Regions from separate parts of the Streptomyces sp. NPDC050145 genome, predicted to be linked through region 3. Evidence: riboswitches for the same ligand, from Rfam matches in the RefSeq annotation. Region 3 holds a riboswitch; each other region holds the start of a gene.

Region 1 (2,193 bases), on a different contig from region 3:
CGCCGTACGCGCCTTCTACGAGCGGCACGTCCGCCCGTCCACCGCCACCGCCGTCGTGGTGGGCGACCTCGCGGGCGTCGACCTCGACACCCTCCTGAAGGACACGCTCGGCGCCTGGACCGGCGACACGGCGCAGCCGCGCCCCGTCCCGCCGGTCACCGCCGACGACACCGGCCGCGTCGTCATCGTGGACCGCCCCGGGGCCGTCCAGACGCAGCTCCTCATCGGCCGCATCGGACCCGACAAGCACGACCGCGTGTGGGCCGCCCAGATCCTCGGCACGTACTGCCTCGGCGGCACGCTGACCTCCCGTCTGGACCGGGTGCTGCGCGAGGAGAAGGGCTACACCTACGGGGTGCGCTCCTTCGCCCAGGTGCTGCGCTCCACGGCGGACGGCACGGGGGCCGCGATGCTCGCCATCAGCGGTTCCGTCGACACGCCGAACACGGGACCGGCGCTCGACGACCTGTGGAAGGTGCTCCGCAAGCTGGCCGCCGAAGGCCTGACCGACGCCGAACGGGACACGGCGGTGCAGAACTTGGTGGGCGTGGCCCCGCTGAAGTTCGAGACCGCGGCCGCCGTCGCGGGCACGCTCGCCGACCAGGACGAGCAGCAGCTGCCCGAGGACTTCCAGGCCCAGCTGTACCGCCAACTGGCCGCCACGGGCACCGTGGAGGCCACCGCGGCCGTCGTGAGCGCGTTCCCGGCGGACCGTCTGGTGACGATCCTCGTGGGCGACGCCGCGCAGATCGAGGAGCCCGTCAAGGCCCTCGGCATCGGCGAGGTCACCGTCGTCGCCGGCTGACGACGCCATGCCAGGGCGGCGACGCCCGAAACGGGACGAAGCCCCGGAAGCCACACAGGCCTCCGGGGCTTCGTGGCGTCACTCACGTTTCCCGCGCGTGCCGTTCGGTTCGCCCGACGCGTCACCGCGCGTCGTAAATGCCCGAATTGATGTAGAGGTTGCCTGTGTGCCCTGTGGCATGCGCTACAAAAGCCGGGATCCGTTTGTCGATCGAAAGATGTCCCGCTTAGCGTCGGTCCGGCTGTTCGCCACGTATGAGCCGCGCCCGCGGCCCCGGACAGTCATCGCCGAGTCCCCCACGGCGCGAGCCAGGGGAGCCGGGGACCCACCGCAGTCCCTGGGGTGAATCGGACGCTCTTCCCGTACGGGGAGGGGGCCCGTAGGAGACCTTCCTGCTCCGAACCCGTCAGCTAACCCGGTAGGCGAGAGGGAAGGAAAGGATCAGCCACTCCATGGCGTTCACCCGTGCCACCGGGAAGCATCGTCGTCCGAGCCGCCTCACGCGCACCACGGCGCAGGTCGCCGGCGTCGCGGCGCTCACCACGACCGGTGTCATCGGAGGCCTCGCCGCCCCCGCTCTCGCCGCCGACACCGCCGCGCCCGCCGACCAGAACGGTCTGACGCAGGCCATCGCGATCGGCGACACCCTGGCCGCCCAGATCGACGCCCAGGCGACCGCCCAGAAGAAGGCCGCCGAAGAGGCCGCCGCCCAGGAGAAGGCCGAGGCCGAGGCCAAGCGCCGGGCCGAGGAGGCCAGGCGTGAGGCCGCGAAGAAGGCCGCCGAGAAGGCCGAGAAGGAGCGCGCGGCCAAGGAGCGCGCCGCCCGCGCGGCCGAGCGCAAGCGCCTCAACACCTACGTGGCGCCCATCTCCGGCTCGTACGTCTCGACCGCCTACAAGGCGTCCAGCGGCCTGTGGTCCTCCGGCAGCCACACCGGCATCGACTTCCACGCCGCCAGCGGCACGAGCGTCCACGCGGTCGGCTCCGGCACCGTCGTGGAAGCCGGCTGGGGCGGCGCCTACGGCAACAACATCGTGATCAAGATGAACGACGGCACGTACACCCAGTACGGCCACCTGTCGTCGATCGGCGTCTCCGTCGGGCAGAGCGTGACGCCCGGTCAGCAGATAGGCCTCTCCGGCGCCACCGGCAACGTGACCGGGCCGCACCTCCACTTCGAGGCCCGCACGACGCCCGAGTACGGCTCGGACATCGACCCCGTCGCGTACCTGCGCTCGCACGGCGTCGGCATCTGACCCGACGCCCGCAGCATGCAAGAAAGCCCCGGCCGCGCGCCGGGGCTTTCGCGTTCCCGTGCTCGGTCGAACGTTCACCGAGTCCCAGGTCCCCGCGTCTTCGCTGTCCAAAAAATATCCCTCAATTAGAAG
Region 2 (2,193 bases), on a different contig from region 3:
CGCTCAGGGCGAGCACCAGCGCCGCCATGCCGCAGGCCGCGAGCCGCGAGGACACCCGCACGATCTGCGGCTTCGCGCCGAGGTGGAACAGGACGCGGTGCACGGCCGCCGGCGCGGTCAGCAGGGCGGCCGCCAGGACCGCGAGCAGCAGCGTCGTCACGTACGTGGCCCGCTGCACGGTGTCCAGGGACGGGAAGCGGGCCGTGAACGCGAGGGTGAGCAGGAAGGCGAACAGGAACTGCACCCCGGTCTGCATGACGCGCAGCTCCTGCAGCAGCTCACCGAAGTTGCGGTCGGCCCGCTCCAGCGGCGTCTCGTTGCGCTCGTCGTCCATGACGCATGGGTAACCGCCGGCGCGGTTCTCAACCCCTCACGACCCCCCGGGCGGCCGTGCGGCGGGCCTCAGCGCACCCGGCCGTACCAGACGCTCTTCGTCCAGATCTTCTGCAGCCGCACGACGTCCCCGGTCTTGGGGGAGTGCCAGATGCGTCCCTTCCCGGCGTAGATGCCGACGTGGTAGACGCTGCGGCCCGAATGGAAGAACACCAGGTCACCCTGCTTGCGGGTGGAGGCCGAGACATGGCGGGTCTTGTTGTACTGCTGCGCGGCGGTGCGGGGCAGGCTCTTGCCCGCGCGCTTGAACGAGTAGAGCGTCAGTCCGGAACAGTCGAACCGGTGCGGCCCGGTGGCGCCCCACCTGTAGGGCGCTCCCTTCTTCGAAGCCGCGATCTGCAGTGCCTTGGTGGAGGCTGTCGCCGCCGAGGCCTCGGCGGCCGCGCCGGGGACCATCAGGCCCGCTCCGGCGACCGCGAAGGTCAGGGCCGAGGCCGTTCCGGCCCGGCTGAGCAGCGAGGGAACACGATTGAGCGCAGTCATGCGCAACCCTTCGTCAACCGCCTGCGAAGGATGACCTGTCGGGTTCGGACTGGCGAAGACGCCCGGCCGCACAACGCGGCTTCACCCCAAGGGCCCCTCGCCCGCAACTCCGGCTGAGCTGCGGCGGCGGCCCGTCGTACCTGGGTCCTCCACTCCTGCCGATGCACTTCTGTCGACCTGGCATCCGTGCGGCGGCAGGACTCGGCGTCCGCACGGACCGCCCCGCCGCTGTGGCGGGGGCTTGTCGTCGGAAGGGATCTTGACGCACTCGTGTCGTGAAATCCGAGTTGAACCAGCGGTAAGTGAGGCTCCTCACGCTTGGCCCGTTCAGGTGGACAGTGCGGCATTCGATCTTCGGTCGAGGGTGTCGACCATGCCCGTACCAGCGGCGGAACCGAAGATTCCGCTGTCCGCCTACGGTTCTGGCGCAACTCCTTCGGCCCCTAAGTGCGTACGGGCGTCTACGCCGAACGGGGGTACCTCTTCTGGCTCGTTTGGGTCGCCCCGCAGACGCTTCGGGCCGGATCGAGCCGTCGATGACCGCGGAGGTCCTCAACCGACCGTTTCGGGCGGCAAAGTGACCCTCTGTGTTCGCCTCTCGCCGTCGAGGACCCGCAGCGCGCGGGCGAGGGTCGCCGCGTGGACCTGGCTCTCGCCCCTCCGGTGCATCAGGTCGAGCGCGTCCCGCAGTTCGGTCGCCCGGCTCACGAGCGCCTGCGCCGCGCGCAGCCCCCGGTAGGTGTCGTCGCCCCGCGCCGGATTGATCCGCGCGATCAGATCGACCACCTCCAGATAACGGTCGATGAGCTCGCACTCGGCCCGTGTCAGCGAGGGCAGGGGCGGCAGTTCGGGTGGGTACATCGACGTGTCACCTCCGTCCGGGCGTGCCCTGCGCCGACGACTTGCGGCTCTGCACGACCTGGTCCACCAGGCCGTGCTCCAGGGCCTGTTCGGCCGTGAGGACCGTGTCCCGCTCGATGTCCGCGTGCACCTGGTCCCGGGACCGGGACGAGTGCCGCGCGAGCATCTCCTCCAACTGCTCGCGCATCCGCACGATCTCCCGCGCCTGCAGCTCCAGGTCGGTGGGCTGCCCCTGGACCGGCTCCGGCAGGGCCGGCTGGTCGAGCACCACGCGGGCGCCCGGCAGCATCGTCCGCTTCCCGGGAGCCCCGGCCGCGAGCAGCACGGCCGCGACCGAGGCGGTCTGCCCCAGGCAGGTCGTCGCGACCTCGCAGCTGACGAACTGCATCGTGTCGTAGATCGCGGTCATCGCACTGAACGAGCCGCCCGGGGAGTTGATGTACAGGGCGATGTCCC
Region 3 (2,193 bases):
TCGATGACGGCGAGGACGGCCTTCTCGACACCCTTGCCCTGGTAGCGGTTCGGGTCACCGTCGCGGAGTTCGATGGCCTCGAAAGCGCCGGTGGAGGCGCCGGACGGAACAGCAGCACGACCCGTGCTGCCGTCGTCGAGGCCGACCTCGACCTCGACCGTGGGGTTGCCTCGGGAGTCCAGGATTTCCCGGGCTACGACGACGTCGATGGACGGCACGAGCATCTCCTTCTGGGATGTGACGCGGAGTGTGCGGGGCCGCGGTGCGCGGTTCCGCATGGCTTGAGCCTAACCGCACGCGGGCCATCGGCCAGCCGACCGCCCGTCTCTTGGACTCTGCCGTGAGCGAAATGTTTCCGACGGGAACAAATACCGCCGGTGGTTGGCCGGTGAACGGTTCCTTCGGGGGTGGGTCGGATTCGTCGCGGGCTGCGGGCCGGTGGGGCTTCTCGCGCAGTTCCCCGCGCCCCTGAGATGCGCACTTCGTGCGCGATCTCATCGGGCGCTTGCTCATCGGGGAAATGCGACCCGAAGGGTCTGCATTTCAGGGGCGCGGGGAACTGCGCGACCAGCCACGACGGTGGCGCGCACGGGAACGCGCAGGACCTCCCACCCCCTGATCCGGGGGCGGGAGGTCCATGCCAGCGAGCGGCCAGCGACTCGGCGTCCGCCGATGCCGAGTGCGGGAGCGCGCTCCCCTATATAAGGGGTGCGGCTTACTTCAGGTGGAGCTGCTGACCCGGGTAGATCAGGTCCGCGTCCTGAACGATGTCGTCGTTCAGCTTGAAGAGCTTCTGCCAGGTCGTGTGGTGCGCCTCGGCGATCTTGCTGAGGGAGTCACCCTTCTTGACCTTGTACTCGCCGTCGCCCTTGGCGACCTTCTTGCCGGTCGGCGTGGTGACGGTCTTCTTCGGAGCGGCCTTCGGGGCCTGACGCTCCTGCGAGCGGTTGGCCGGCTGCTCGGCCTTGCGCTCGGGCTGCGGCTGGGTCTGCTGCTGCTCGGCGGGGGCCGGGGCCGGGTTCGACGTCGAGGCGCCGGACAGGCCGACACCGCAGGACGGCCAGGCGCCCTTGCCCTGGGAGGCGAGGACCTTCTCGGCGACGGAGATCTGCTGCGCCTTGGAGGCCTGGTCGGCGGTGGAGGCGTAGGCGGTGCCGCCGTACGCGGCCCACGTGGAGGACGAGAACTGCAGGCCGCCGTAGTAGCCGTTGCCGGTGTTGATCGACCAGTTGCCGCCGGACTCGCACTGGGCGACGGCGTCCCACTCGGAGGCGGTGGCGGCGGAGGCGCCGGTGGCACCCATCAGCGGAACGGCGACGGCGGCACCGGTGACACCGGCGAGCGTGGCGACACGGACGGCCTTGGACGGGCGGCGGTGCTTGCCCTTGCTGGAGAACAGCATGGAGAGATCCCCTCACCGACGCCTACGAGGTGAGCTGTCGGGTTCGGGCCAGTGAGTGCCCGGCCGCGCAACCTAGTGCGCGGCTTAACCCCAAGCCGTACCGGAGTATCGCTTTCCGGACGGCGCCTACCTTGGGTCCCCCGCTCCTGCCCACGGCGCTGACGCGTCGACTGTTCCCGTACGGAGGTTGGCAGGATTCGGCGTGACATCCGTCGGGGCCCGCTGTGGCGAGCGGTCAGACCGTACGCAGCCGATCCGGCGGTTTTCAAAGCGGATCAGGCCCTTTGAGACCCATCTCTCACTTTCGCCAAATCGGACATTCAGACAGCAACCCGCCCTGAACTCCCGCTACTTTTCGCCCGATTCGAGCCCAAGATCCAGACTCTGACCAGGAAGGATGAGGTCAGGGTCGGAGCCGACCTCCTTCTTGTTGAGCTGGTACAGCTCGGCCCATCCGCCGTCCACGTTCTGCGAGTCGGCGATGTCCCACAGGTTGTCGCCGGCGCGCACCGTGTACGCGTCGCCGTCGCGCCGGTCGTCACGGGAGGCGTGACGGCCCTCTCCGGTACGGGAGTCGGCGGTGTCGTCGGAGGCCTGCCCGCCGCGGTGGCGGCCCGCGCCGGAGTCCTCGGAGGCGGGGTCGGAGGCGGACGGGGAGGCGTCCGGCTCGCCGGAGCCCTTCGACTCGTCCGGGGAAGTGGAGGCGCCGGAGCCGGACTTGTCCGTTTCGCCCTTCGTGTCGCCTTCGTCCGACGTCGCGCCGTCCGAGGGCGAGGCGCCGGTGCCGTCGC

The links. Region 3 has a riboswitch for cyclic di-AMP ahead of ACIBTU_RS25210 (transglycosylase family protein). Riboswitches for the same ligand answer to the same signal wherever they lie in the genome.
Region 1: another riboswitch for cyclic di-AMP. It lies ahead of ACIBTU_RS30200 (M23 family metallopeptidase); the one in region 3 lies ahead of ACIBTU_RS25210 (transglycosylase family protein).
Region 2: another riboswitch for cyclic di-AMP. It lies ahead of ACIBTU_RS22925 (C40 family peptidase); the one in region 3 lies ahead of ACIBTU_RS25210 (transglycosylase family protein).

Annotation. Positions count from the first base shown of each region.
Region 1 covers NZ_JBITJS010000017.1:114,060-116,252, forward strand. Annotated here, with positions in the region: gene ACIBTU_RS30195 (M16 family metallopeptidase) at 1-805, shown strand, start outside; cyclic di-AMP (ydaO/yuaA leader) riboswitch at 1,081-1,245, shown strand; gene ACIBTU_RS30200 (M23 family metallopeptidase) at 1,258-2,061, shown strand.
Region 2 covers NZ_JBITJS010000011.1:119,767-121,959, forward strand. Annotated here, with positions in the region: gene ACIBTU_RS22920 (DUF6328 family protein) at 1-334, opposite strand, end outside; gene ACIBTU_RS22925 (C40 family peptidase) at 403-876, opposite strand; cyclic di-AMP (ydaO/yuaA leader) riboswitch at 880-1,006, opposite strand; gene ACIBTU_RS22930 (hypothetical protein) at 1,429-1,737, opposite strand; gene ACIBTU_RS22935 (ATP-dependent Clp protease proteolytic subunit) at 1,745-2,193, opposite strand, start outside.
Region 3 covers NZ_JBITJS010000013.1:6,736-8,928, forward strand. Annotated here, with positions in the region: gene eno (phosphopyruvate hydratase) at 1-218, opposite strand, end outside; gene ACIBTU_RS25210 (transglycosylase family protein) at 716-1,402, opposite strand; cyclic di-AMP (ydaO/yuaA leader) riboswitch at 1,407-1,615, opposite strand; gene ACIBTU_RS25215 (transglycosylase family protein) at 1,751-2,193, opposite strand, start outside.